2 regions of the Sphingobium yanoikuyae genome follow, and region 1 is predicted to be linked to the other one. Evidence: riboswitches for the same ligand, from Rfam matches in the RefSeq annotation. Region 1 holds a riboswitch; the other holds the start of a gene.
What was found. A riboswitch is a leader RNA that binds a small molecule or an ion and turns the genes downstream of it on or off. The one in region 1 is predicted to bind S-adenosylmethionine.

Region 1 (14,717 bases):
CGAGCTGATCTGTTCGCGCACGGCGGCGGTCGCGCCATTGCCCAGCGTCACCATGGTGACGACGGCGGCAACGCCGATGATGATGCCGAGCGTCGTGAGGAAGCTGCGCATCTTGTGCCGGTTGATCGCCCGGAAGGCGAGGATGACAGTGGTGCCCAGCATCAGCCCACGGCTCCCTTCTGCGGTCCGCCCTGGCCCTTGTCGACCCGCTCCACCAGCCCATCCTTGAAATGGACGATGGTGCGGGCAAATTCGGCCATGTCGGGTTCGTGCGTCACCATCAGCACGGTGATGCCGCTATTCTGGTTGAGGTCGGTCAGCAATTGCATGATCTCCACCGACCGTTCGGAATCGAGATTGCCGGTCGGTTCGTCCGCCAGCAGCACGTCGGGCTGGGTGACGATGGCACGGGCGATCGCGACGCGCTGTTGCTGGCCGCCGGACAGTTCGGCCGGCGTATGGTCCCACCAGTCCTTCAGGCCCACCTTGTCGAGCGCGGCCATGCCCATGTCATAGCGGGTCTTCTTGTCCTCGCCGCGATAAAGCAGGGGCAGCTCGACATTTTCGAGCGCGCTGGTGCGGGCGAGCAGGTTGAAGCCCTGGAAGACGAAGCCGAGATAGCGGCGGCGCAGCAGCGCGCGCTGATCGCGGTCCAGCGTCTCGACATGGCGGCCCTTGAACAGGAACTGCCCGCCCGATGGCACGTCGAGGCAGCCCAGTATGTTCATCGTCGTCGACTTGCCCGAGCCCGAAGGCCCCATGACGGCGACGAAATCACCCTGCTCGATATCGAGGTCGATGCCCTTGAGTGCCTGAAAGGCGGTGGGGCCGCTGCCGAAGATCTTGGTGATCCCCCGCAGCGAGATGATGGGATCGGCGGCCATGGGGTCAGGTTCCGCTCTGCCGGCCGGTGCCCCGGCTCTCCGCGCCGCCGCTGCCCTGGGGGGCGGCGGGCGTCGGGGCGACCGGGGCGGTCTGGGGCGCGGCATCGCCCGAATTGCCAAGCGACTTGACGCTGGCGGGGCTGCCGTCGGCGGCGGGATTGCGCGGGCGATCCTTCGTGTCGCCAGCGGCGGGGTCTGCCTTCTGGTCCTCGGCGGGCTGCTGCGCGCCGGCGGCAAGCTGGCCGGTGATGACCTTCATGCCGGGCTTCAGGTCGCCGCCGGTGATGACGGTGCGCGATCCGTCGCTGGCGCCGACGGTCACCTGGATCGCCTTGGGATCGCCCTTTTCGTCGAGGACATAGAGGGTCTGGCTGCTACCCGCGCCGAAATTGACCTGTCGGTTGGCACCGCTGCGGCGCATGCGGCCGGGGCCGGGCAGGACGCTGGTGATGCCGCCGCCCGATCCGGCGCCGCTGCTGGGCTTGAAGCGGAGCGCGCTGTTGGGGACGAGCAGCACATCATGCAGTTCCTGGGTCACGATGTCGGCGGTCGCGGTCATGCCCGGACGCAGGGTTTCGTCCGCATTATCGACCGACAGCACGGCGGTATAGGCGACGACCGTGCCGGTCGAGCTGCTGGTCGTGCTAGTCGAGGACGAGGAGGACGAGCTGCTGCTGGAGCTGTTCGATCCGACATTCACCCGCGTGACCTTTGCCGGGAAGGTGCTGCCGGGGAAGGCGTCGACGGCGAAATTGGCGGTCTGGCCTTCCTTGACCTGGCCGACATCGGCTTCGTCCACCGATACCTCGACCTCCATCTTGGTGAGATCCTCGGCGATGGTGAACAGCACCGGCGCATTGAGCGAGGCGGCGACGGTCTGGCCCGGTTCGATGTCGCGCGACAGGACCACGCCGGTGACGGGCGAGACGATCTGGGCGATCGACAGGTTGGTCTGGGCGGTCGACAGCTGGGCGCGCGAGACATTCACCTGCGCCTGCGCCGAACGAAGATTGGCGAGCGCGCCATTATAGTCGGCGCGGGCCGAATCCAGTTCGGTCTTGGCCGGCACCTTGCCACCCGAACGCTGATAGACGTTGAGCTGACGATCGAGCGTCGCCTTGGCCAGCGCGACCTGCGCCTGCGCCTGGGCGACGCCAGCCTGGGAGGAGGCGACCTGAGCCTGCGTCTGGTTGATCGTGTCGACCAGGCGGCGGGTGTCCAGTTCGGCGAGCTTCTGCCCCTTGGTCACGCGATCATTGACGTCGACATAGACGGCGGTGATCTTGCCCGACTGTTCGGACCCCACATCGACCTGGTTGATCGGCTTCAAATTGCCGGTCGCCGATACGCTGACCGTCAGGTCGCCCTGGCGCGCCTCGCGGGTGGCATAATTGGGCTTGTCATCGCCGGCAAAGCAGCGGGCGACAAGCAGGACCAGGATCAGCAGCACGACGCCGATAATTCCGCGCATCATCCACTTGCGATACGGCTTTTCCGGCTTGGCGCCCAGAAAGTCGTTGAGATCCTGGTCGGGGCTGGCGTCATTGCTCATGGGGGCGGTCATCCATATTCTGCCAGCCGCCACCCAGCGCATTATAGAGCTGGGCGATGGCCAGGATCTCGTCCGATTGGGCGCTGGCAAGGCTGTTGCGGGCGTTCAGCAACGTGGTTTCGCTGCTGGACAGGGTCTGGAAGTCGATCAGGCCGGACTGATACTGGCTGCGCGCCAGGATCGCGGCATTGTTCGACGCTTCATAGGCGGTGGCGAACTCGACCTTGCGTCGGCGGGCACTGTCGAGCGAGGCCATGCCATTTTCGACATCCTCCAGCGCGCCGAGGACGCTCTGCTTGTAGGCGGCGAAGGCGGCATCGGTCGCCGCCTTCTGCGCGCGGACCTGCGAGGCGAGGCGGCCACCATCGAAGATGGTCTGGGCGACATTGGCAAAGACGCCGCCGGTGATGAGGTCGAACAGATCCTTGAAGGCGTTCGACGTGGTGCCGATGTTGCCGCTGATGCCGAACGAGGGATAGAGCTGTGCCTGGGCGACGCCGATCCGCGCGGTGGCGGCGGCCAGCGCCCGTTCGGCGGACCGCACATCGGGTCGCTGGCGCAGCGTATCGGCCGGAATGCCGGTGGCGATGTCGGTGGCGGCGGTGGGGATCGGTGTCGGCGTTTCCAGCGCGCGGGTCGCGTCGCCCGGCGCCTGGCCGGTCAGCACGGCGATGCGGTTGAGGCTGCCCTTCAGGCTGGCTTCGAGCTGGGGGATGGTGGCGTTGGTCTGGGCGAGCTGGGCTCTGGCCTGCTGCTCGTCGAGCGAGGAGACCAGCCCGGCCTGCAACCGCCAGCGGGCGATGTCGTAATTGTCCTGCTGCACCTTCTGCGTCTCGCGGGCGATGCGCAGCTGCTCCTGCGATGCGCGCGCCTGAACATAGTTGGTGACCAGTTCGGAAATGATGGTCATCCGCACATTGGCGAGGTCATAGCCGGACGCGGCAAGATCGGCCCGCGCCGCTTCGGCCGAGCGCGACAATTCGCCGAACAGGTCGATCTGCCAGCTGGCATTGGCGCCGGCCGAATAGCTGCTGGACCAGTTGCTGGCGCCGGTGGAGATGACGTTGCCGCTGTCGTCGACACGCGTGCCGCCGGCCTGACTGCGGTAATTCTTGCCGCCGCTGGCCGATCCGTTCACCTGCGGCAGGAAGGCGGCATTGGCCTGGCGCAGGGATTCCCGCGCCTGCCGCAGCCGTGCCTGCGCCTGGACGATGTCCAGGTTGCCGGCGATCGCCTGATCGATCAGGCCGGTCAGCGTCGGATCGTTGAGCCGCGTCCACCAGGTGGCGAGGGTGGCGTCGTCCAGCGCGGCGCCGCTGCCCTGGCTATAGCCGGCAGGCACGCCCAGCGCGGCGGATTGCGGCGCGTGATAGTTCGGCCCCGCCGCGCAGGCGGACAGTGCAAGCACCGATCCCGTGAGCCATGCAATGCGATATCGCACCTTTTCCTTGCACTCCGTCGTCGTTAAAGGGGCCAGCAATATTCCCCCGGAGAGACAGGGGGCAGGTGTATCAGGTCGTTACGTGCCGAAAAGCAATGTACGCCTCAATGCCATATATGTCTCAAAGTGTAACGTGCGTGAATTCCCGTGTTTTTCTCCGGAAAGACACCAGTAGATCAGAGGATGGAAGATGAGGGCATTTCTTTTCCCGGGCCAGGGTAGCCAGTCGGTCGGCATGGGCAAGGCGCTGGCTGAGGCAAGCCCGGCGGCAAAGGAACTGTTCCAGGAAGTCGATGACGCCCTGTCGCAGCATCTGTTCCGCATCATGGTGGAAGGCCCCGAGAGCGACCTGACCCTGACCGAGAATGCCCAGCCGGCGATCATGGCCAATGCGCTCGCCACGCTGCGCGTGATGCAGAAGGAAGGCGGCTTCAGCCTGGCTGACAAGGGTGATTATGTCGCAGGCCACTCGCTGGGTGAATATAGTGCGCTCTGCGCGGTCGAGGCGTTCGATCTTGGCACCACCGCCCGCCTGCTCAAGCTGCGCGGTCAGGCGATGCAGGCCGCCGTGCCGGTGGGCGAGGGTGCGATGGCCGCGCTGCTGGGCGCCGACATCGAAAAGGCACAGGCGCTGGCCGATGCCGCTGCCGAGGGCGAAGTCTGCACCGTCGCCAACGACAATGATCCCAGCCAGGTCGTCATTTCCGGCCACAAGGGCGCGATCGAGCGCGCCGTCGCGCTGGTTAAGGATTATGGCATCAAGCGCGGCGTGCTGCTGCCGGTGTCGGCGCCCTTCCACTGCCCGCTGATGCAGCCGGCTGCCGATGCGATGGCGGAAGCGCTCGCCAAGGCGACGATCAACGCGCCGCTGCTGCCGGTCTATGCCAATGTGCTGGCCGCGCCGATCAGCGACCCGACCGACATTCGCGAGCGTCTGGTCGAGCAGGTCACCGGTCGCGTCCGCTGGCGCGAGTCGATCGGCGCGATGTGGGACGCGGGCGTCACCGATTTCGTCGAACTGGGCGGCAAGGTGCTCGGCCCGATGGTCAAGCGCATCGCGCCGGACGCCACCGTGCGCAGCGTGGTGACGATGGACGATATCGAGGCGGTGCTGGGCGCGCTGTGAGCGAGAGCCCGGTCCTTACCCACCGTGACGGGGCCGTCCTGACGGTCACGCTGAACCTGCCCGACCGGCGCAACCCGATCTCCGATCCGGCGATGGTGGATGCGCTGTGCGACGTGTTCGAGGCGGCGGACCGGGACGCGGGCATCCATGTTGCGATCCTGACCGGGGCGGGCAGTGCCTTCTCCTCGGGTGGCGATCTCAACGCGATGCGGCCGGATGCCGGCGGGCTGCGCGCCAGCCTGCCGGCGCAGACGCGGCGCAATTATCGTGCGGGCATCCAGCGCCTGCCTCTGCTGTTCCAGGCGATCGAGCTGCCAGTGATCGCGGCGGTCAATGGCCCGGCGATCGGCGCGGGGCTGGACCTGGCCTGCATGTGCGACCTGCGCATCGCGGGGCAAAGCGCGCGCTTTGCCGAAAGCTTCGTGAAGCTAGGCCTGGTGTCGGGCGATGGCGGGGCCTGGTTGCTGCCGCGCATCATCGGCTTTTCCAAGGCGTCGCAACTCTCGCTGACCGGCGAAACGATCGACGCGGGCGAGGCACTGCGGATCGGGCTGGTCGGCGATGTGGTGCCCGACGCGGACCTTATGAAGGTGGCGCGGGCGCAGGCCGATGCGATCGCCGCCAACCCGCCGCATGCGACACGGATGACCAAGCGGCTGCTGCGCGCGGCGCAGACGGCTGAACTATCACAGACACTGGAAATGGCGGGCGCCATGCAGGCGCTGGCCCACGCGACCGCGGATCATGACGAGGCGATCGACGCCTTCTTCGACCGCCGGCCGCCACACTTCAAGGGAGACTAGAATGTTCGATCTGACGGGAATGACCGCGCTGGTGACGGGCGCTTCGGGGGGCATTGGTTCCTCCATCGCCAAGGCGCTGGCCGCGCAGGGCGCCACGCTGGCGCTGTCGGGCAGCAATGAGGAGAAGCTCAAGGCCTTCGCCGCCGAACTGGGCGGCGATCACAAGACCTTGGTCTGCAACCTGTCCGATCCGGCCGCCGTCGACGCGTTGGTGCCGCAGGCGGTGGAAGCGCTGGGCGGCAAGATCGACATCCTGGTCAACAATGCCGGCATCACCCGCGACAACCTGATCCTGCGCATGAAGGACGAGGAATGGTCGCAGGTTATCGCGGTCAATCTGGAAGCCGCCTTCCGCCTGTGCCGCGCCGCCGCCAAGCCGATGATGAAGGCGCGCTTTGGCCGCATCATCTCGATCACCTCGGTCGTGGGCGTCACCGGCAATCCGGGCCAGTCCAACTATTGCGCGTCGAAGGCCGGCATCATCGGCATGTCGAAGTCGCTGGGCCAGGAACTGGCGAGCCGCGGTATCACGGTGAACTGCGTGGCGCCCGGCTTCATCCGGTCGGCCATGACCGATGCGCTGAACGATGCCCAGAAGGGCACGATCCTGGCCAAGATCCCGGCCGGCGATCTGGGCGATGGCGACGATATCGGCGCAGCAGTCGCCTATCTGGCGAGCAAGGAGGCGGGCTATGTCAACGGCCAGACCCTGCACGTCAACGGCGGCATGGCGATGATCTGACTGAAGTCCCGGTCAGGCGATCTTTGTCCGGCCGGGCAGATTATAAGCGAGCGCGCCGTCCAGCAGGATGGCGCGCCGCATCGCCAGCGCCAGCACCGCGATCGCGGCGATCAGGTTGACCGGCACATGGGTCCATTCCGACACGGCCCGGCCGAATAGCGGCGCCATCCAGGCATAGGCCAGCCAGCTTCGTTCCCAGCTTAGCGCGCCGCGCTTGCCCATGTCGGCGGCGACGAAGGCGATCGCCATCCCCAGCAGCACATAGTCATAATCGAGCACATAGGGTGTGCAGAGCAGGGCGGCGCTGAGCGCAGCGGCGCCCCGCACTTCCATCGTCCCACGGCGGGCGACCAGCGCGGCGATGCCGATGGCGATGGCTGTCACCAGGCCCTGCACCACATAGGCGGCTGGAATGCTGCCGCCCCATTGGCGAATGGCGGCAAAGGGGCTTTGGATCTTTTCCCAGCCGGTGGCACCATTTTCGATGATGATATGCTGCGTCAGGGGCAGAGAATCGATGAACGCCTGCCACACCGGCCAGCCCCAGATCAGCAATGTCAGCAGGCACAGGCCGGCCGAGGTCAGACCGGCGGCCAGGAAGGCGCGGGCATTGCCGCGTGCGATGATCAGCACAGGGATCAGCACCGCAAATTGCGGTTTGTAGACCAATGCGCCCAGCAGCATGCCGGCGATCCAGGGACGTCGGTCGAGCAGGGCCATGCCGCCGCCCAGCAGGCCGGCGGTCATGAACGCATTCTGGCCATGGCCCAGGCACACCATCACCACCGGCGCACCGAGCGCGATGAGCAGCGCGTCGCGCTGACCCAGCAGGACATGGCGGACGACCATCAGCGCGCCGGCCAGCGTCAGTCCCTGCCACAGCAGCAGGGCAGGGGTGTAGGGGATTTGCGCCAGCAACGTGGCCAGGATCAGGAAGGGCGGGGGATAGTGCCAGCCATAGAAAGGGATGGCGGGATCATGATGGATCGCCTTCTGCACTTCATGATGGGCGGGCCAGTTCCATGCCTGGGCGGCCTGGCCATGGTCGGCCATCCATCCCGCCGTCCAGACGTTGGAGAAGTCCGTGCCAAGCGGCCGGCCGAGCGAATCTACCGTGCCATGCGCCGTCGCGAACAGGTAGGTGAGGCCGATCAGCGTCGCAGCCAGCATCAGCCAGGCGGTCATTCGGACCCGTTCGGGGGTGATGAACTGGTCGGGGCACAGGCGGTCGATCATCGCTGTTGACTGGCACAAGCGGCTGAAATTTTGGTAAACAACCCGTTGTTTCCGGGTTTTTTCCGGCTTTTTATTGCCGAAACGCACCTGTTCCTCCATCTAGGGGCTTGGCGGGCTTCCCTCTTGCCTCTATCGGGGCTTGGCACTAGGGCAATGCCTTAACGGTTATTCAGAACCACCAACGATACCCAGTAAGAAGGACCACTCATGAGTGAGACCGCGGATCGCGTAAAGAAAATCGTCGTCGAGCATCTGGGCGTCGAAGCCGAGAAGGTGACCGAGGACGCCAGCTTCATCGACGATCTGGGCGCAGACAGCCTGGACATCGTTGAACTGGTGATGGCGTTCGAAGAAGAATTCGGCGTCGAAATCCCGGACGATGCGGCTGAGAAGATCGCCACCGTCAAGGACGCGATCGACTATATCGACAGCAAGGCCTAAGGGCTTCGCGGCCTGCCCTCAGTGGCGGGCCGCCCTCCTTGCACAAGGATTGGCTCCTCCTGTCCGGTGATCCCGGAGCTTGGGGAGCCTTTTCGTATCTGGCCTGCCGTTCACAAGTGCGTGTGGAACGCCTAGATGAGCGGCACGGAACCAAAAATTGGAATTTCGGAGCAAGCATATGCGTCGCGTCGTCGTAACCGGCCTTGGCATGGTAAGCCCGCTTGGCGGGGATGTCGAAACCACCTGGAAGAACATCATCGCGTCGAAATCCGGCGCGGCGACGATCACCCGCTTCGACGCCACCGATTACAAGTGCCGCATCGCCTGCGAAGTGAAGCCGGCGGATCATGAATATGGCTATGACGCCTCGCTGGACGTCGACCACAAGATCCAGCGCCAGGTCGATCCGTTCATCGTCTATGGCATTTCCGCCGCCAGCCAGGCGCTGCGCGACGCGGGCCTGGACAATATGTCGGAAGAAGAGCGCCTGCGCGCCGGCTGCTCGATCGGTTCGGGCATCGGCGGCCTGCCGGGCATCGAAAGCGAATCGCTGGTGCTGGCCAACAAGGGCCCCAACCGGGTTTCGCCGCACTTCGTCCATGGCCGCCTGATCAACCTGATCTCGGGCCAGGTCTCGATCAAGTACGGCCTGATGGGTCCGAACCATGCCGTCGTCACCGCCTGTTCGACCGGCGCCCACTCGATCGGCGACGCTGCGCGCATGATCGCGATGGACGATGCTGACGTGATGCTGGCGGGTGGCGCGGAAAGCGCGATCTGCCCGATCGGCATTGCCGGCTTCGCCCAGGCGCGTGCGCTCTCGACCGGCTTCAACGACACGCCGGAAAAGGCGTCGCGTCCCTATGACGTCAACCGTGACGGCTTCGTCATGGGCGAAGGCGCGGGCGTGGTCGTGCTGGAAGAATATGAGCGGGCCAAGGCGCGCGGCGCGAAAATCTATGCCGAAGTCATCGGCTATGGCCTGACCGGCGACGCCTATCATGTCACCGCGCCGCACCCGGAAGGCAATGGCGGTTTCCGTTCGATGCAGATGGCGCTCAAGCGCTCGGGCCTCAGCCTGGAAGATATCGACTATGTGAACGCGCATGGCACCTCGACCCCGCTGGGCGACGAACTGGAACTGGGCGCGGTCAAGCGTCTGTTCGGCGATCATCTGGGCAGCATGTCGATGTCGTCGACCAAGTCGGCGATCGGCCACCTGCTGGGCGGCGCGGGCGCGGTGGAGAGCATCTTCTGCATCCTCGCCATGCGCGACCAGATCGTGCCGCCGACGCTCAATCTCGACGAGCCGAGCGAAAGCTGCAAGGGCGTCGACCTGGTCCCGCACGTCGCCAAGGAGCGCAAGGTGCGCGCGGTGCTGAACAACTCGTTCGGCTTCGGCGGCACCAACGCCTCGCTCATCATGAAGGCGATCTGATACGCCTGATCCTCCCCTGAAAAGGGGAGGATCATGTAAGCCATAGCCGGTTGGGCATTATTTGGGTCGGGCAGTTGGGATGATGGCAAGACGATCCGGCGCAAATCCGGTGCGGCGACTGGGCTGCATCATCCTTCTGATCGGCCTGGCCGTTGTCGCCTTTGTCGGTTTCCGCTTCGTCCATGGCTGGACCGAGACGGGGCCGGCCACCCAGAATATCAGCATCGTCGTGCCGGAGGGATCGACCCTGTCCGATGCCGCGGTGCTGCTGAAATCGGCTGGCGCGGTGCGTTCGGCCGATGCCTTCCTGACCCGCGCGAAGGTCTTTGGCGGCGCCAAGCCGATCAAGGCCGGCGAGTTCGTGGTGCCCAAGGGCGCCAGCAACCGCGAGATATTGTCGATCCTGCAGGGCGGCAAGACGCTGACCCGGCTGGTCACCATCCCCGAAGGCATGCCGTCGATCCTGGTGCAGGAACGGCTGATGGCCAATGACGAGCTGACCGGCGATGTCGCGGTGCCGCAAGAGGGCAGCGTGCTGCCCGACAGCTATGCCTTCGACAAGGGCGAGCCGCGCGCCGCGGTGCTGAAGCGGATGCAGGCGGCGATGGACAAGGCGCTGGCGAAGCTCTGGGCCGAACGCGCGCCCAACACGATCGCCAAGTCGCCCCAGGAGGCGATCATCCTCGCCTCTATCGTCGAGAAGGAAACCGCGATCGCCAAGGAGCGGCCGATGGTCGCGGGCGTCTACAGCAACCGTCTGCGCAAGAACATGATGCTGCAGGCCGACCCGACGATCATCTATCCGATCACCAGGGGCAAGCCGCTCGGGCGCCGGATCAAGAAGTCCGAGATCGCCGACGTCAACGACTACAACACCTATGCGATGACCGGCCTGCCCAAGGGGCCGATCGCCAATCCGGGCCGGCTGTCGATCCTGGCGGTGCTGCACCCGGCGGAGACGAATGCGCTCTATTTCGTCGCGGACGGGAAGGGCGGCCATATCTTTGCCGACACCTATCAGCAGCATAATGAGAATGTGCGCAAGTGGTTCGAGATCCGCCGCGCGCGGGGCGAGCTGTAAAGCCCGGCTTGGTCGATATATAGCCGGGCTTGCCACATGGCCCGGCGCGCGCTAGAGACAGTCCAGCATCAAGAGTTGGGGCGACGCCCAACGCCAACCTGCCGTTCCGGGCAAGGTGGCACTCCCGATCCGGGAGGATGTGGCCGATCCGGCAACAAAGCGGACCTCAGCCACCGATCGTCGCCCCGACAGGAAGGACTGACGAGACGTGCCGATCAAGATTGCCGACGACCTGCCCGCCCGCCGCACGCTGGAAGCCGAGGGCGTTGCCGTGATGGGCGAGGCGGATGCGGTGCGGCAGGATATCCGCCCGCTGCGGATCGCGCTGCTGAACCTGATGCCCAACAAGATCGATACCGAGACGCAGCTTGCGCGGCTGCTCGGCGCCTCGCCGTTGCAGGTGGAACTGACGCTGGTGCGGATCAGCGACCATGTGTCGCGCAACACCTCCGCCGATCATATGCAGTCCTTCTACCGCGCCTGGACCGATGTGCGCGACGAGCGGTTCGATGGCTTCCTGATCACCGGCGCGCCGGTCGAGCATCTGGCGTTCGAGGAGGTGAGCTACTGGCAGGAACTGCGCGCGATCTTCGACTGGACCCAGACCCATGTGCATCGTTCGCTCAGCATCTGCTGGGCGGCGCAGGCGGCGCTCCATCATTTCCACGGGGTCGAGAAACATGCGCTGGAGCGCAAGGCGTTCGGCGTGTTCCGCCATCGCAACCATGCCCCGGCCTCGCCCTATCTGCGGGGCTTTTCGGACGATTTCTCGATCCCGGTGTCGCGCTGGTCGGAAGTGCGGCGGGAATCGCTGCCGGTCGATCGCGGGCTGCAATTGCTGGCCGACAGCGCGGAGACCGGGCCTTGCCTGGTCCATGATCCGCGCCATGGCTTCCTGCACATGTTCAACCATGTCGAATATGACACGCGCACCCTGGGCGACGAATATGCGCGCGACGGCGGCCGCCAGATGCCGGCCCATTATTTTCCCGACGACGACCCGACCCGCCCGCCGGAAAATCGCTGGCGCAGCCATGCCCATCTGCTGTTCGGCAACTGGATCAACGATCTCTACCAGACCGCGCCGTTCGACGTGGACATGATCGGCCAGGAGATATTGCAGAGCGCGGCCTGATCGGCGCCGATCAGCGCAGCAGGCCCTTAGCCGCCTGACTGCGGGCGTAGAGCCACTGGCCGATGCCGATCAGGACGATGATCGCCGGGAAGATCGCCGCGCCCGCGCCCTTCACCGCCAGCAGGTCGGTGCCGAGGAACGTGTATCCGAACTGGACGATCACCGCGAGCAGCGACAGCAGGAACAGCGGCACGGCGACGCGACGGCGCAGCAGCAGGGCGATTGCGCCCAGCGTGCCGGCGCCCACCGCCACCGCATAGACGGCCCAGGCCCAGCCGGGCATCTGGGCAAAGGCGCGTGCGGTGTCAGGATCGGTTTTGGCGAGTTCGCCAAGATCGGCGCCATATTGCATGACGAAGGCAGCGACCCCCATCAGGTTCCATAGCAGCAGGATGACGGCGATGATGACGAAGGATGCCGGTGCGCGCATGATGCTTCCCCTCCTGGGCCGCGTCTGCTTGCCGGGCGCGGCATCTGTCATCATATAGCCTGTCCCGGCCGGGCGAAAGTCCGCCATCGCGTTGCAGGGAGGCGGTTCTGGCTGATCCGATCATTGTCACCGCGCTGCTGGGCGCCGCCGATTTCGCCTGGGCGGATGGCTTGCGCCGCGCCCATTTTCCGCCCGAACGCAATCAGGTGCCGGCGCATGTCACCCTGTTCCATCATCTGCCGCCTTCGCTGCTGCCGGAACTCAGGACGCGGATGAAACAGATATGCGCCGGCCCGGCGCCACGGGCGCGGCTGGGCGATGTGTTGCTGCTGGGGCAGGGGGTCGCCTATCGCATCGACAGTCCCGATCTGGCGGCGTTGCGTGGCGAATTGGCGGACGCCTTCACAGGCCTGCTGACGCCGCAGGACCAGGCCGGCTTTCGCCCGCATCTGACCGTGCAGAACAAGGTGGAGCCCAGGGTCGCGCGGGCGCTGGCCGACCGATTGCGCGCCGATTTCCATCCCCGCCCGCTGGCGATCGCGGGCCTGGCCGCCTGGCACTATCGCGGCGGACCATGGGAACTGGCAAGCGAGACCCGGTTTCGGGGGTAGCGACGGCAGAATGGGGACGACAGATAGCCCCTCCCTTTCAGGGAGGGGTTGGGGTGGGTGGCGAGCGCAGCGAGATTCTGCCCGATCGACCGTAGGCCGCCGCTATGCGGCGCACCCACCCCCGGCCCCTCCCTGAAAGGGAGGGGAGTGGGAAACGTCAGATTCTGCTCGCATCGCGCCCGTTTGCCGGTCATTCTGGCCTCATGAACAAGGGCGTCTTAGCTCAAGCTACGATCCGCGCCAGCGAGGCGCTGGACGCCGTGTATCGCACTTTCGAGATGCCGGCGCCGTCAACGATCGAAGGCTGCCCTTGCTGTATCGATACGCGCGGCACCGATGTCTTGCTCGCTACCCCATTGCGTGAAATCAGCGGCATGGCTCTCTGGCGCTATGTTTCGGGTGCGTTCTTGACGGTTGGTGACGAGCAGGACTTTCGCTATCTGCTGCCGCGCATTCTGGACGTTTCAGTGTCTGATCCAGCGAATGCCAACAATCCCGAGATAGTGCTGGGCAAGCTGTCGCTCGCGGGATGGGACTCCTGGCCACCGCATGAAAAAGCTGTGATCGAAATGTTCGTCGGAGCGTGGTTTGAACTGGCCCTGGCGAGCGATCTTGCAGAAGCAGATGAAGGTTGGATCGGATGGGCTGCCGAGAGCGTTCTTTGTGGCGCGGCTCGAGCCGGGGTGCAGCTAGACCGCTGGCTACTGCGATTGGCTGCGCCAGACGTCGCGCCGGTTCTGGCTGACATTCGTGATAGGTTCCCACGCGAGCCATCGGGCTTTTGGGAAGATGTTCCCTGGGCCTTTCATGCGGTGCGAGTATTTTTGGATCAAGGACGAGCCTAGATCAGCATTCGTCCGATCGGGGCATCCGACTTTCGACTTGCCGCTCAAAGGAGCGACGGGTTCAAAAAAAAGCGGGAGATTCCGATTATCGAGCGCGCTAAGCGGCCGGCTTCCCTACTCGGCATATTTCTGGTCCACCCTGTGGGATGGAATTGGCCGCTCCCATTGCCCCGATATCGACCTTGCTGCAGCGTCCTGCCGCAACAAGTCTGTCGCGTCCTGGTCGCCTGATCGTCGCTTCGCTGGCGCGTCGGTGTCGCTTCACAGGCGCGCGATTGTCGCGCCGCCGTCGCTTTCCGATGACCCTAAGCAGGGAAAATGGCGAAAAACGGGGCGACGACACTGTGAACTTCGTAGGAAAATCCGACTGTCGCGTCGTCGCCGACCGATCAGGCCAGGCCCACTTCCTTGAGCGGGATGCCGGCATCGGCCAGTTGTGCAGGATCGAGATGCGCGGCGGACAGCACATGGGCGCGGCCCTGGACATAGTCCTTGACCGCATTGACGCAGTCGAGCGCGATCAGCTTGCCGCCCTTCAGATAGACGACCGAGAAACTGCGGGTGGCGGGATCGCCGCGCAGTACCGTCTGGTCGAAACCGGTCGAGAGGCCCACGGTCTGGAGCTTGAGATCATATTGGTTCGACCAGAACCAGGGGACGGCGTCATAGGCTTCTTCCTTGCCGAGGATGTGGGCGACGGCGGTCTTGGCCTGGTCATTGGCGTTCTGAACGGATTCGAGGCGCATCTGCGCGCCGCCGGCAAAGCGGTTGGCGTGGGATGCGCAATCGCCCACGGCATAGATATCGGGCAGCGAGGTTCGGCAATATTCGTCGACATCGACGCCATTGCCGCCGGCCGCGCCCGCCGCGATCAGCGGGCCGGTTTCGGGCACGATGCCGATGCCCACGATCACCATGTCGGTCTCGATCCGCTCGCCATCCTGCATCAGCA
Region 2 (14,717 bases), 360 kb from region 1:
CCGGGCCATTGTCGGTCGAATACCAGACGATGGTATCCTCCTCCAGGCCGCTTTCCTTGAGCCAGTCGAGCACGATGCCGATGTCATGGTCATGCTGCAGCATGCCCGAGCCGTGCAGGTCCGCATCCGACGTGTATTTCTCCGCCGCATAGCGCCATTTGTCGTTGAGCCGGGTGTAGAGATGCATGCGGCTGGTGTTGAGCCAGACGAAGAAGGGTTCGTCGGCATCCTTGGCCTTCTGCATGAAATCGAGCGCGGGCGGGATGAATTCCTTTTCGTCCACCTCGTGCATCCGTTCCTGGTGCAGCGGGCCGGTGTCGATGATCTTCTGCTTGCCGACCTTGCCGTAGCGCGGATCCTCGGTCGGGTCGTCGACATCGGTGGCCCAGCTGTGGATCACGCCGCGCGGCCCGAATTTCTTCATATAGGCTTCGACGCTGCCCGAATGGGCCTTGGCGAAATTCTGGTAATCGCGCTGCTCTTCCTCTTCCGACACGTTGAGATGGTAGAGATTGCCGAAAAACTCGTCGAAACCATGGTTGGTCGGCAGATGCTCGTTGCGATCGCCCAGATGGCTCTTGCCGAAATGGCCGGTGCGATAGCCCGCGCCTTTCATGACTTCGGCGAGGCAGGGAGAGGCCGGCTGGAGCCCGAGCAGATCGCCGGGCTGGCCCACCGTCACCATGCCCGAGCGGATCGGATATTGGCCGGTGATGAAGGCGGCGCGGCCGGCGGTGCAGGACTGCTGCGCATAATGATCGGTGAAGCGGATGCCGCCATAGCCGATGCTGTCGATATTGGGCGTGGTATAGCCCATCGTGCCCAGGCCATAAGCACTGACATTCTGCCAGCCGATATCGTCACCCCAGATGACCAGGATATTGGGTTTCTTCTTTGCCATGCCGAGTCTCCGACCATGATGGATCGGCGGAAGGCTAATGGTGGGCGGGCCGCGACGCTGCATGGGGATAATCCCGAGAAGCGACGGGGACATCCCCTATGCCCGGCGAAGGGGCGGGGGCCTAGCCGAACAGATAGATGTGGATCGGGTTTTTCGGATCGAGCAGCATCTTGGTCGTCAGCGCCAGCGACATGATGATGAGCAATGGCTTGATCAGCTTCGAGCCGAACCGCATGGCAAGGTGCGATCCGATCTGGCCGCCCGTGATTGATCCGACCGCCATGGCGAGGCCGGCGATCCAGATGACATGGCCGCCCGCCACCATGGTCAGCAATCCCGCGACATTGGAGGCGAAATTGGCGGCCTTGGTCTGGGCGGTGGCGCGCAGCAGCGACAGGCCGCCCAGCGCGATGAAGATGGTGGTGTAGAAGGCGCCGGCGCCGGGTCCGAAGAAGCCGTCATAGAAGCCGACCACGCCGATCATGCCGGACAGGCCCCACATGCCGACGCGGGCATGGCGATCGGCATCGCTGAGCTTGGGCGAGAAGGTGAAATAGGCCGCCATGGCGATCAGCAGCGCGGGCATCAGTCCGGCCAGGATCGACGGATCGACCCGTTGCAGCAGCCAGGCCCCGCCGATCGACCCGATGAAGGCGGCGATCACCGGCCCCTTGTAGGTCGCAAGGTCCATATGTCCGCGCCGGGCATAGGCGACGCAGGCGCCGAAGGTGCCGAGGCAGCTTTGCAGCTTGTTGGTGGCGACCGCCGGCACCGGCGGCACGCCGGCGGCAAGCAGCGCGGGCAGGGCAATGAGGCCACCCCCGCCCGCCATCGCGTCGATGCAGCCGGCCATGAAGGCGGCGGCCATGAGGAAGGCGATGGTTTCGGGGGAGAGGATCACGCGCGCAACAGCCCTAAATTTCCGCAGCCGAAAGGATGCGAAAGGACTTCGCGGTCAGGCCGGGACGATGATGGGAGGAACGAGCGAGTCCGCTCGTTCCTCAGTATGCCCGTGCTATCGCGAATTCGACCGCTTCGGTAAGGGCCGCTTTGGCCTTGCCGGCATCGAACATGCCCAGAGCATCGATCGCGCGCTGCCCATAATGGCGGGCGCGGGCCAGCGTGTCGGCAATCGCACCGGTCTGGCGCAGCAGCTGCGTGGCGTGGGCCAAATCCTCGTCGCTGATGCGATGGCCCGAGATCGCGGCCTTCCAGAAGGCCTTGTCCTCGTCCGACCCGCGCGCATAGGCCAGGATCACCGGCAGCGTGACCTTGCCGTCGCGGAAATCGTCGCCGGCATCCTTGCCCATGGTGGCGCCGTCCGATTCATAGTCGATCGCATCGTCGATCAGCTGGAAGGCGATGCCAAGATTGCGGCCATAGACGTCGAGCGCATGTTCCTCCGCTTCGCTGCGGTCGGCGACCACGGCGGAAATGCGGCAGGCGGCGGCGAACAGGGCGGCGGTCTTGGCGCCGATGATGTCGAGATATTGTTCTTCGCTGGTGTCGATCTTGCGCTGGGCGGTCAGCTGGTTGACCTCGCCCTCGGCGATGATCGCCGATGCGCCCGACAGGATCTTGAGCACCTTGAGCGACTCGGCCTCGACCATCAGCTCGAACGAGCGGGAGAAGAGGAAGTCGCCGACCAGCACCGAGGCGCTGTTGCCCCAGATGATGTTGGCGGTCTTGCGGCCGCGGCGCAGGCCCGATCCGTCGACGACATCGTCATGCAGCAGCGTGGCGGTGTGGATGAATTCGACCGATGCGGCCAGCTTGTAATGGCGCGATCCGGCATAGCCGACCAGGTCGGCGCAGGCGAGCGTCAGCATCGGCCGCAGCCGCTTGCCGCCGCCGGCGATCAGATGACCGGCCAGTTCCGGGATCAGCGGGATGCGCGACTGCATCCGGTCCAGGATCACGCTGTTCACCTGGTTCATGCCATCGGCGACGAGCGCCATGATGGGAGCGAGCGAAGGGGCGCTGGAGCGGCCGATCGGGTGGACGTTGCCGGGGGAGGATGCAGTCATGACAAGCGTCCTCTGGCGGGGCAAAAAGCAGATGGCAAGCGGGAATAGCTTGCCTGCGCGGCGCAATGGCGCAAAAAGCGCGCCGGACGATTGATTGACGCATCGCAGTAACGGAAAAGCCACGCCTTTTCCCGCCGCGATGCCGCTGTGGAGAATGCCAGGTGGATGAGACTTTGAAGCGCTATCGCGAGAGCATCGACAATATCGACGCGGCGCTTGTCTTCATGCTGGCGGAACGGTTCAAGGTCACCCAGGCCGTGGGCGAATATAAGGCGACCCACGATCTGCCGCCGGCCGATCCGGGCCGCGAGGAACGCCAGATTTCGCGCCTGCGCCAGCTCGCGCTCGACGCCAATCTCGACCCCGACTTCACCGAGAAGTTCCTGCGCTTCATCATCGATGAAGTGATCCGCCATCATGAGCGGCTGCGGGAAGGATAAGAGGCTTTAATCCTTCGGATAATTTTCATGGCCCGCATTGGGCCAGTGGAAATGCGTGTAGGTCAGCATGGTCGAGAAGCTTTCCGACCGGACCTGATGCCACCAGCCGATCGGGATGAAGAGCAGGTCGCCCGGCGTCAGCCGCACCTCGTAGCGCAGAACGTCGCGGGCGCGCGGGTATCGAGCCAGCCGCGCCGGATCGGTGAGGTCGCCGACATCGCTGAAGACATGGCGGTTATGCGCCAGCCGATGGGTCTGCGATGGCGGCACCAGGATGACATGCTTGGTGCCCGTCACCTGCGCCAGCAGATTGTTGGTGAGGTCGAAATGCAGCGGGGTGAAGGCGCCCGCGCCGCCGATCCACAACATGCCGGGCGTCGGCGCCAGATAGGCGTCGGGATGGCCAAGGTCGGCCTGTAGCGACGCAAGGGCCGGGCCGTTCGCCGCGCTGTTATAGGCGGTCAGATAGGCGTCATTGCCGCCGTCGCGCACCAGGTCGATGAACTGGCGAAAGGGCGCGCGGCGCTTGTGCCGGTCCTTGGCCAGCTCATAGTCGGCGGCCTGTGCGCGGCCGCCCTGATATTCGATTTCCGCCCCGCCAATGGCATCGGCCAGATAATCCGGCGTCCATTTTGCGCGGGCGGGCCAGCCGTCCATCGCCCCCCTGATCAGGACCGGGCGGCCGGGCGCATAGAAATTATGCAGGAAATCCTCGCCCGACAGCGCGTCGGCGGTCAGCAGGCCGGAGGCGTAGGGGGACAGGGCGCGCTGCTGCTCCATGACATTCAGCAGCCAGTCGCGCCGTTTGAGCGCGAGCGCGCTGTCGTCGCGCGGCGCTGGAGCCGGCTTGGGCGGCACATGGGGCACGGCATTGGCGGACGGCGCGCCAAAGCCGACCTGGCGCAGGGTCATCTGCATCTGCATGTCCGTCGCCTGCGACAGGATCGAGGGAAGCGGCGGGGTGCGGCCGGATTTGCTCATGACCCGCCCTAGCGCGCGATCATGACCGCCATGTTGCAGGATGTGACGAACCTGTGACGGCGCGGTGGCGGTTCAGGCTGGCTCCACCACCTCGGTCCGCTTGGGCTGCGACCGGCCCAGTAGCACGCCGCCCAACGCCAGCGCGAAGCCGGCGATCTGCACCGGGCCGAGCTTCTCGCCGAACAGCAGCCAGGCCTCGACCGCGGCGAGCGGCGGCACCAGCAGCAACAGCATCGACATGCGCGTCGGCCCCTGGGTGCGCACCAGCCAGACCAGCAGCGACAGGCCGGCCGCCGACAGGCCCAGCACCGACCAGCCAAGGCCGATCCACATCATCGGGCTGTTGTCCCAGCGCCATTCGCCCACGATCAGGGTGGCGGCGATCGCCACCAGCGCGCCGCCGGCATTCTGCACCGCGCCCGACACCCAGATCGGATCGCCGCCGATCGTGCCGCGCTGGATCAGCGTGCCGCCGGTCATCGCCAGCACCGCGACGATGCCGGCAACGGCGGGGATCAGGGTGATCGCGCCCGCGCCTGATTTGGCGATCGCCGGCATCAGCACGCAGCCGACGCCCAGGATGGCGATGGCAAGGCCGGTCCAGGCGCGCGCGGGCAAGCGCTCGCCCAGGATCGCGACGCTGGCGACCGCGACCATCAGCGGCTGGGTCGCGCCCAGCAGCGACATGATGCCGGCCGGCATGCCATGGCTGACCGCCCACCAGCTGAGCGTCAGGTAAAGGCCATGCAGCATCGCGCCTGCCGCCAGATGCAGCCCCAATTGCCGGCCGCGCGGCCAGGGCTGGCGCCCATGCAGCGCCAGCGCGCCCAGCAGCAGCGCGGTCAGGCACAGGCGCGCGGCCAGGATCAGCTCCGGCGCGCCATGGGGCACCATCGCGCGGGCGACGATGAAGCCGGTGGACCAGATCAGGACGAACAACAGGGATGCGATAATGCCGAACATGGCGCAGCCCATGGCCGATGCGCGCGCGCCTGTCGACCCGGCCAAGGAGCGAAGGGATCAGAAGCTGCCGATCGTCGATCCGATCAGGATGACGGCGACCAGTGCCGCAAGCGAGCTGACGATGCCGGCCATGGCGATATCCAGATAGGATTCGCGGTGGGTGACGCCGCTCAGCGCCAGCAGGGTGACGATCGCGCCATTATGCGGCAATATGTCGAGCGTGCCCGACCCGATCACCGCCACCCGGTGCATGATGGCGGGATCGGTGCCGGTCTGGGCGGCGATGTCCATATAGGTCGGCCCCAGCGCCTCCAGCGCGATGGTGAGCCCGCCCGAGGCCGACCCGGTGAGCGCGGCGAGCAGGTTGGTCGCCACCGCCAGCGATACCAGTGGCCCGCCCCCCATGCCCAGCACCCAGTCGCGGATCATGTGGAAGGCGGGCAGCGCCGCGATCACCGCGCCGAAGCCGACCAGGCTCGCCACGCTGATGATCGGCAGCACGGCGGCGTTGGCGCCCGAATCGATGCTGTTGCGCAGGCTGACGAGGCGCGCCCGGTTGCACAGGATGATGGCGAGCGTCGCGATCATCAGCGCCGCCGTCACCGACCATATGCCCGCAACCGCGCCCAGGCTGGTGCTGCCCCATAAAGGCTCCGCCAGGAAGGGCGCGTCCCAGGTCGGGAACAGCCAGAGCGAGAGGATGAGGTTGCAGCCGATCATCACGCCGATCGGCAGGAAGGCGATGCCGAGCGAAGGGCGGTCGTCGGTGGGCGCACCCTTGTCCATCTCTGCGGGGTCGAAGGTGGAGGCCGTCGTCGTATGCTCGCGCATCCGCGCGCTGTCGACCGGCGCCACGGGGGACAGGCTGGGATCATAGCCCTCCTGCCGGGCGGCGGCGGCCGCCTGTGCCCGCAGCAGCCAGCCCAGGCCCACGGCGAGCATGATGACCGCGGCGATCAGGCCCAGGCCTGGCGCCGCATAGATGGAGGTGCCGAAGAAGGGCATGGGAATGACATTCTGGATCGCTGGCGTGCCGGGCAGGGCGGTCATGGTGAAGGTCGATGTGCCCAGGATGATGGTAGCCGGCACCAGCCGCCGGGGGATGTTGCCGGCGCGGAACAGCGCCTGTGCCATCGGCACCAGCACGAAGAAGGCGACGAACAGGCTGACCCCGCCATAGGTCAGGATCGCGCCGGCCAGCACCACCGCCATGATCGCGCGGCCGGACCCCAGCCAGCCGATCATGGCGTCGGCAATGGTGCGCACCGATCCGCTGTCGTTCATCAGCTTGGCGAAGATCGCGCCGAGCAGGAAGAGCGGGAAAAATTGGGCGAGGAAGCCCGCGGCGGCGACCATGAAGATCTGGGTCCAGCTCGCCAGCATCGGATAGCCCGAAAAGCTGGCGGCGATCATCGCCAGCGCCGGGGCGAGGAACAGTACGCTCCAGCCGCGATAGGCCATGGCGATCAGCGCGCCGAGCGCGACCAATATGCCTAGGAAGCTCAATGCCTCAGACATGGGCGAGCAGCGCGTCGATATCGAGCGTCGATTCCCGGCCGATCGCCTGGCCATGATCCTTCAGGAAATCGTCCGCCGCCTTGCGCCCGATCTTCTTGAGCTTCCACAGGAAAGCCCATTCGGCGTTCAGCTTGGACGAATGGCCGAATTGCAGCATGTCGGCGCTGGCGATGCGGTGGATGCGCATCTTCGCCCATTTCTCGCCTTCGCCATGGCCGGGGTCGGCGACCTGGCGCAGCAGCGCCATCATCCGGATTTCCTGCAACAGCACGGCGTTGAAGGAAATCTCGTTCAATCGGCTGGCAATGTCGCGTGCGGCATAGAGGTCGGTGGCGCGCTCGACCGGGTTTACCTGGATCAGGATGGTGTCGTCCGAATCGCAGTCGCGCACCAGCGGTGTCAGCGTCGGATTGCCCGAATAGCCGCCATCCCAATAGGCCTCGCCATCGATCTCGACCGCGTGGAACATGGTCGGCAGGCAGGCGGAGGCGAGCAGCACGTCGGGGGTGATCTCCGCATTGCGGAACACGCGGGCCTGGCCGGTGCGCACGCTGGTCGCGGTGATGAACAGGCGGATCGGGCTGGCGGCAAGATGGTCGAAATCGACGCATTCGTTGAGGATGTCGGTCAGCGGGTTGAACCCGCCCGGATTGAGATCATAGGGCGAGCAGAGCCGCGCCATCAGGTCCATGCCGACATAGAGCGGCGAATAATCGAGCGTCCAGCGGCCGAGCGCTATGTCGAGCGGACTGCGGCGGAACGGGCTGAACATTGCCCCGTCCGATACCTTGCTCCAGAAGCGGGTGAGGGCGCGGCGGGCACCCGGCGCGCCGCCATGGGCATAGCCGCTCGCCAGCACGGCCGCGTTCATCGCCCCGGCCGACGTGCCGGATATGCCGTCGATCCGCAGCCAGGGTTCCTCCAGCAGGCGGTCGAGTACGCCCCAGGTGAAGGCGCCATGGGCGCCGCCGCCCTGCAGGGCCAGGTCGATCAGGCGGCTTTGCGGCTCGGCAGTCGGATCGGGCATCGGGCACCTCGCGCTTGGCGGGCATGCCCCGCTATCGGAGTTTGTTGCGATGCAGCATGGGACCATTGCGGCCCGCCAATGTCAACGCCTTGCGCGTTGCACAAACCTCATTCCCGGCCCGCGCGGATCGCCGCGCCGCCCGCGATCGGTGTGATCGCGACCAGCAGCAGGGAGGCGGCGCCCAGGAATTTGAACGCGGCGCCGCTGCCATCGCCCAGTGTGCCCGCGCCAAAGATCAGCAGCGGCACCGCCAGCGGCAGGGCGAGCAGGCCCGCCAGCGCGCCCGACGAGCGCAGTCCGGCGGTCAGCGTCGCCACCAGCAGGCCGAGCGCGGCAAGCGCGGGGGTGCCGATCAGCAGCCCGGCCTCCAGCGTCAGGATCGTCGCGCCGTCCAGCTTCAGCAGCGCGGCTGCGGGCAGGGCGGCGATCATCAGCGGCGGGCCGAAACCCAGCCAATGGGCAATCAGCCGGGCGATCACCACCATCTCCTCGCTGATGCCGCGCAGCGCGATCTGGTCCAGGATGCCGGCATCGCGATCCGGCGCGACCAGCCGGTCGACCGGCAGCAGGCTGGCGAGCAGCGCCGCGATCCACAGCATGCCGCCACCGGTGCGGGCGAGCAGGGCGGCGTCGGGACCGACCGCGAAGGGATAGAGGCTGGCGACCAGCAACAGGAAGGCGACCGGCAGCCACAGCCCGGCCGAGCGCCAGGCCTGTCCCAGGTCGCGGGCGACGAGCAGGGCGATCAGTCGCATGACGCCTCCTGCGCCGGGTCCGGCACATGGGCGGCCATCTCGATCCGAACCGGATCGGTCAGCGGCAAAGGCTGGTGCGAGGCGGCGACGACGATGCCGCCGGCCGCCAGATGGTCCGCCACCGCGGCGCCGAGCAGCGCGACCGACGCATCGTCCAGGCCATTGGCCGGTTCGTCGAGCAGCCAGATATCCGCGCCGCTGGCAATCACGCGGGCGAGCATGGCGCGCTTGCGCTGGCCGGTGGAAAGCATGCGCACGGGCACGTCGCGCAAGGGGGCGAGTGCCATGGCGAGGAGTGCGCGGTCGAGCGCGGCCGCATCCACCCGGTCGAGCCGTGCCCAGAAGCCGAGCGCGCGGTGGAGCGGCAATTCCATGTCGAGCGCCAGCCGCTCGTCGGCTAGCGCGACGCCGCCCTGTCGATCGATGGTACCGGCATAGATGGGCAGCAATCCGGCGCACTGGCGCAGCAGGCTCGACTTGCCGATGCCGTTCGGCCCGTGCAGCAAGGCGCTGCCGCCGGCCGCCAGCACCAGGTCGACGCCGGCAAAGAGCAGGCGTCCGCCGCGCAGACAGGCCAGGCCCGACAGGCGCAGCGCCGCGCCGCTCATGGGGCGACCATATCCTCCAGCACATGCATGTCGATGTCCGACAGGCCGAAATGATGGCCGATTTCATGCACCACGACATGGGTGATGAGCGCTTCGAGCGGCACGCCGGTTTCGACCCATTCGTCGAGCAGCGGGCGGCGGAAAAGATGCACGGTCGGCGGCAGGTCGCCGGTCTGCGCCTCCTGCCCGAAGGGACGGCCGCTATAGAGGCCGGTCAGGCCGAACGGATCGTCAATCTCCATCTCCTTCAGGACATCGGGGTCGGCGAAATCCTCGACCAGCATCACGACATTGGAGAGATAGGAACGGAAGGGCTCGGGCAGGCGGCTCAGGGCCTCCAGCGCGAGTGTCTCGATTTCCTGTGGGGTAGGGGCGAAGCGGAACGATTGACCAGTGTCAGGCATGGCTGTCACATAGGCGAAAGAAATAACGCAGGATAGAGAAATGCTTGCCAGACTGAACGAAACGGAACGGGCGATCGCGCTGGCGGATTTGCCCGAATGGACGGCGGTCGCCGAACCGGACGGGATCGCGCGCAGCTTCACCTTTCCCGACTTCGTCGCCGCCTTCGGCTTCATGACGCGCGTCGCGCTGCTGGCGGAAAAGGCGGACCATCATCCCGAATGGTCCAACGTCTATAACCGCGTCGAAATCACGCTCACCACCCATGATGCCGGCGGCCTGTCGCAACGGGACATCGATCTGGCGAAGGGGATAGAGGCACTGCTGCGCTGACGCTTGACGCGGCATCGCCCGGCCGATAATCGCCCCGGCAACATCAAGAGTCGGGCCAACGTCCGACACCAACCTGCTCCCCGAGCAAGGTGGTGCCTTTCGAAAGAGGGGGATGTGGCCGGACCGGCAATCCAACGGGACATGCAGCCACGACGACGTTGATCCGATGCTTGGTCACACACCAGCAGACGGAAGCATGACGTGCCCATTTCCACACAGCAATTTGCCAGCGACAATTATGCCGGGGCCTGCCCCGAGGCACTCGATGCGATGCTCGCGGCGAACAGCGGATCGGCAACGGCCTATGGCGAGGATGAATGGACGCAGCGCGCGGCCGACAATTTCCGCACCCTGTTCGGCGGCGATGCGGAGGTGTTCTTCGTCTTCAACGGCACCGCCGCCAATTCGCTGGCGCTCGCGGCGCTGTGCCAATCCTATCATAGCGTGATCTGTTCGACCGCCGCCCATGTCGAGACCGACGAATGCGGCGCGCCGGAATTCTTCTCCAACGGGTCGAAGCTGCTTGCCGCGCCCTCGGTCGACGGCAAGCTGACGCCGGATGCGATCCGGCAACTGGCGACCAGCCGGTCCGACATCCATTTCCCCAAGCCGCGCGTCGTCACCATCACCCAGCCGACCGAGACCGGCCTTGTCTACACGGTCGAGGAAGTGCGCGCGATTTCCGCCGTGTGCCGCGAACTGGGGCTGAAACTGCACATGGACGGCGCGCGCTTCGCCCATGCCTGCGCCAGCCTGGGCTGCGATCCGGCGGAGATCAGCTGGAAGGCGGGCGTCGACGTGCTCTGCTTTGGCGGCACCAAGAATGGCATGGCCGTGGGCGAGGCGGTGATCTTCTTCGACCGCGCGCTGGCGCAGGATTTCGACTATCGCTGCAAGCAGGCGGGACAGCTGGCGTCGAAGATGCGTTTCCTGTCGGCGCCGTGGATCGGCCTGCTGGAAAGCGGTGCCTGGCTGCGCAACGCCCGCCATGGCAATGATTGCGCGCGCCGGCTGGCGGCGGCGATCGCCGACTTGCCCGATGTCAGCCCGATCTTCCCGGTGGAGGCCAACGCGCTGTTCCTGTCGGCCCCCGCGGAGGTGCTGGACGCATTGCGTGCGCGCGGCTGGCGTTTCTACACCTTCATCGGCGGCGGCGCGCGATTCATGTTCGCCTGGGATGCGCAGGTGGAGCGGGTCGACGAACTGGCCCGCGACATCAGGGAAGCCTGCCTGGCGGTCGCCGCCTGACAACAAGCTGATCCGAATAGGCGCAAGGGCATGGGCGCGCGGGCGCGGGTGCGCGTTCGTCCATGTCCTTGTTACGATATCGAAATGTCATCATGCAGCGGGGTCGGATAGCGGGATGATCCGTTGAGGATGCTCCAAAGCGGATGATCTTGTCTGGTCCAGCCAATTGAAAAGAGGCGCTGATCCGGGCCTTCATCACGCCGCCGGCACAGGCGCCGGCGCGTGGACGAAGGCTGTCATGAAGAGGATCGGATGGTTGCTGCTGGGCGTCATGGCGCCGCTGCCGGGGCAGGCGCAGGAGGCTGCTCCGATGGCCGAGGCGCGGGCGGCGATCGAGACCGCCGATCTGGCCGCGTTGCCGCCGGACGTGCGCGCCGCGATCGGCCGGGCCTATTGGGCCACGGAGACGGTGCAGATACGGGGCGTCGAAAAGGTGAAGGGCCAGACGATCGCTGCCAACGAAATGGTTTTCAAGAAAAATTCGACGATCGAATTTACCGGCGCACACCCCTGGGTATTGCTGTTTGCCAGACGGATGCGGATCGAAGACCCGCAATCTTTGCTGAGCATTCAACGCAACATGGCGCTGCTGGCAGGGTCGAAGGGCCAAGCTGGCGCAACCGGCGCTGGCGGGCGCAAGGGCAAGCGCACGGGTGCAAATGGTGGTCCGGGTGGTCAGGGCGGCAGTGGCACCGATGGCCGCCCCGGTGGCACGACCGCGGTGCCCGACATCTATATTGTCGCTGGGCGGCTGGAGGCGATCAATACACCAGAGCAGATCAACCAGGCGCGCATTGCCGTTGATTTTCGAGGCGTGCCGGGCGGCGCGGGGGGAGCCGGCGGTTCGGGCGGCAAAGGCGGAGCCGGCGCGGATGGTAGAGACGGACGAGCGAGTTGGAAGATCTGCAAGAGTGGCCCCGGCAATGGAGGCAATGGTGGGCGCGGTGGTTCGGGCGGGAATGGCGGCGCAGGAGGAAATGGCGGCAATGGCGGTCGTGTCTATGTCATCGGCCTGCCCGTGGTGACGGATATCTTTACTGCGGGCGACATTTTGACAAGTGGTGGAGCGGCTGGAAAAGGCGGCGGAGCGGGAGCCGCTGGTGCAGGCGGATCGCACGGGTCGCATGGTTCGCGGCCGGGCATGTGTAGCGGCGGGCGCGATGGCGATGATGGCAAAGCGGGACGTGCCGGCCAAGCTGGAGGAAATGGCCAGATTGGCGGTCGTGGCAGCATCTATGCGTTCCGGCTGAACGCGCTTCAGTCGCTCGAAACGCCGCCGTCACCCTGAAGCGGCCTCAGGGTTCCTCGCCCTCGATCCGGGCGTCATAGCTGCTCAGCGCGCTGATGACGTCCGGCATTTTTTCGTAGCGCTTGCGCAGCAAGGCCAGCTTCGCGTCGGTGCCGGAGCAGAGTTCGGCGACGCTTTCCTCGATATAGGCGCGCCGTTCCGCATCATAGGGTTCCTCGCCGCGGAAATGGTCACAGCTGTCGCGGTCGACCATGAAGGCGGTGACTTCGCGCGGGAAGGGGGCGGGCTGGGCCGCATTGCTCGACGGCGGCAGGTCGAGCGAATTGGTCGGGCCGGGCGGGCCGACGGTGACGATCGGCGCCGGGCGCGACGGCAGGACGGCGGGGGGCGCGGGCGGCGGCGGATCGGGCTGGACGACGGCAACGGCCACCTGCTGCGGCGTGCTGACCGGGGCGGCCTGTGCGCTGTCATCGGACGAGCCCTTGCAGCCGGTGACGAGCACCAGCGCCAGCATCATCGGAAACAGCTTCAAACGCCCCTTCACCCGATTTCCTCCCGCAGTCCGGCGATCAGATCCGCAACATGCGGCAAGCGCGACTCTTCCTCGTCGAGGATCGCCAGAAACGCCGCCCGCCTATAGTTGCGCAACGCCCCTTCGGGAAGACGGGTTGGGGCAGGAATTGCGGAAATTACGATATCCAGCAGGCGTTCCACCCCATGGAGCCGGCCCCACAGATAGTCATTCTCCCGATAAACCCGACTGAAGAAGGCGCCAAAATTGTTGAATTCTATGCCTTTTAGCGTGGCGTTGGCGCCGCCGGCGCGGATGGCGGTGCAATCTTCGGGCGAAATCCGGTCGACCTTTATCGGATCATATTCATCGACAGCGTCACCTTGAAGCAACGGTAAGGTCGCGATGTCGGAGAAGGGGAAGCCGAGATAGGCCAGCAACATGGTGCGGCGCCCGGCCTTGGGCAGGTTGGCGAGCGCCTCGGCCAGCAGCATGTCGGCCGCCTCGTCGCGGGCACGCAGGCCACGCGCCTGCGCCATCGCCTCCAGCGCGGCACCGGCGTCGGTCGGCACCTGCGCCGCGGCGGCGCGGACATGGTCATTGTAGAAATCATTGCCCTCGCATTCGGTGTAGAGGGCGAGCGCGCGATAGATGGCGTCGTGCATCGCCTGCACCGCCTCGCTGTCGGCATCGGCCTCCAGTTCCAGCGTCTCGGCCAGCCGCCGCGCCAGGAAGCGCAGGCGGCGGATGCGGAAGGCCAGGTCATGGGTGCGGAAGAACAGGACGGGCGCGGCGGCGGAGCCGGCATCCTCGGTCAACTGGTCGGCGCCGATCGCGCGCACCTGCTTCCAGATCGCCTGGCGATAGGCTTCGCGCATCATCGGCGCATCCTCGCCGCTCAACTGGAACAGCCGCGCGGCCAGATCCTCGACGATGCCCGACAGCTTGAGATGGGCATAAGCGGGGAAGGCGAATCCGGCCGATGCGGCGGCGCGCTGCTGCGCCTTGCCGCGCCAGGCCGACAGGCGCGCCGGCGTCGGCCGGTCGAGGAACAGCATGCGGCCGATCGCCCCCTCCACCTCCGCCTCGATGCCGGGGCGCAGCGCCTGGATGATCCGGCCCATGCGGCGGATGCGGGCGGAATGGCGGTCGATCGCCTCCAGATTGTCGCGGATCGGCTGTTCGCGCGGAATGTCCGACAGCGCGCCGAAGATGGTGCGGAAAAAGCCGGGCAGGGGGGCGTTCTCGCCGGTCGGCGCGACCTCCTCCTCGCCCTCGCGGTTGAGGTGGATCGACCGGTGGCCGGGCTTGGGATCGATATAGACGAAACGGCGGTCGACCTCGCGCCGCGATGGCCGGTTCTTGAGCGCGCCGATCGCCTGGGCAAAGGGGGCGTTGGCCAGCACCGATCCGTCGATCAGCACCGCGTCCTCCGCCTCGCCCCGTGCCGCCCGGCGCGGCAGCACGCGCGCCAGGAAGGCGTCGCGGCCGGGCCAGGCGCGGTGGCGGCGCTTCAATACCCGGTCCAGTTCGCGCACGGTGAAGGGTGGAAAGGCGCCGGGGAAGCTGGCGGTGGCGCGCGCGGCAAAGACCAGTTCGGCCGGATCGGCAAAGCCGCTTGCACTGCCGCCCCGGCCGCGAAAGCCGATCGACAGCCGATGCTCGGTCTCGATCACCTGGGGCGGGCTGTTGAGGCTCAGGCTCTGCACATGGCCGTCGAAATCAGTGACGGTGACGAACAGGTCGAGCGGATG

Region 2: another riboswitch for S-adenosylmethionine. It lies ahead of HH800_RS03605 (threonine aldolase family protein); the one in region 1 lies ahead of HH800_RS05420 (homoserine O-succinyltransferase).

What each region holds. Positions count from the first base shown of each region.
Region 1 is NZ_CP053021.1:1,030,529-1,045,245, forward strand. It holds gene HH800_RS05365 (ABC transporter permease) at 1-162, opposite strand, end outside; gene HH800_RS05370 (ABC transporter ATP-binding protein) at 162-884, opposite strand; gene HH800_RS05375 (efflux RND transporter periplasmic adaptor subunit) at 889-2,436, opposite strand; gene HH800_RS05380 (efflux transporter outer membrane subunit) at 2,426-3,877, opposite strand; gene fabD (ACP S-malonyltransferase) at 4,068-5,003, shown strand; gene HH800_RS05390 (crotonase/enoyl-CoA hydratase family protein) at 5,000-5,806, shown strand; gene fabG (3-oxoacyl-[acyl-carrier-protein] reductase) at 5,808-6,548, shown strand; gene HH800_RS05400 (glycosyltransferase family 87 protein) at 6,561-7,784, opposite strand; gene HH800_RS05405 (acyl carrier protein) at 7,992-8,225, shown strand; gene fabF (beta-ketoacyl-ACP synthase II) at 8,404-9,663, shown strand; gene mltG (endolytic transglycosylase MltG) at 9,773-10,744, shown strand; SAM-I-IV-variant riboswitch at 10,805-10,913, shown strand; gene HH800_RS05420 (homoserine O-succinyltransferase) at 10,953-11,879, shown strand; gene HH800_RS05425 (sugar transporter) at 11,890-12,309, opposite strand; gene HH800_RS05430 (2'-5' RNA ligase family protein) at 12,417-12,920, shown strand; gene HH800_RS05435 (hypothetical protein) at 13,124-13,765, shown strand; gene HH800_RS05440 (NAD(P)/FAD-dependent oxidoreductase) at 14,155-14,717, opposite strand, start outside.
Region 2 is NZ_CP053021.1:665,783-680,499, forward strand. It holds gene HH800_RS03545 (arylsulfatase) at 1-901, opposite strand, end outside; gene HH800_RS03550 (TSUP family transporter) at 1,023-1,802, opposite strand; gene HH800_RS03555 (polyprenyl synthetase family protein) at 1,903-2,928, opposite strand; gene HH800_RS03560 (chorismate mutase) at 3,090-3,368, shown strand; gene HH800_RS03565 (cupin-like domain-containing protein) at 3,375-4,349, opposite strand; gene HH800_RS03570 (DMT family transporter) at 4,422-5,324, opposite strand; gene HH800_RS03575 (GntP family permease) at 5,370-6,830, opposite strand; gene HH800_RS03580 (patatin-like phospholipase family protein) at 6,823-7,857, opposite strand; gene HH800_RS03585 (heme exporter protein CcmB) at 7,965-8,612, opposite strand; gene ccmA (heme ABC exporter ATP-binding protein CcmA) at 8,603-9,220, opposite strand; gene HH800_RS03595 (metallopeptidase family protein) at 9,217-9,624, opposite strand; gene HH800_RS03600 (4a-hydroxytetrahydrobiopterin dehydratase) at 9,665-9,955, shown strand; SAM-I-IV-variant riboswitch at 9,991-10,099, shown strand; gene HH800_RS03605 (threonine aldolase family protein) at 10,157-11,203, shown strand; gene HH800_RS03610 (hypothetical protein) at 11,442-12,491, shown strand; gene HH800_RS03615 (hypothetical protein) at 12,499-12,996, opposite strand; gene HH800_RS03620 (patatin-like protein) at 12,993-14,717, opposite strand, start outside.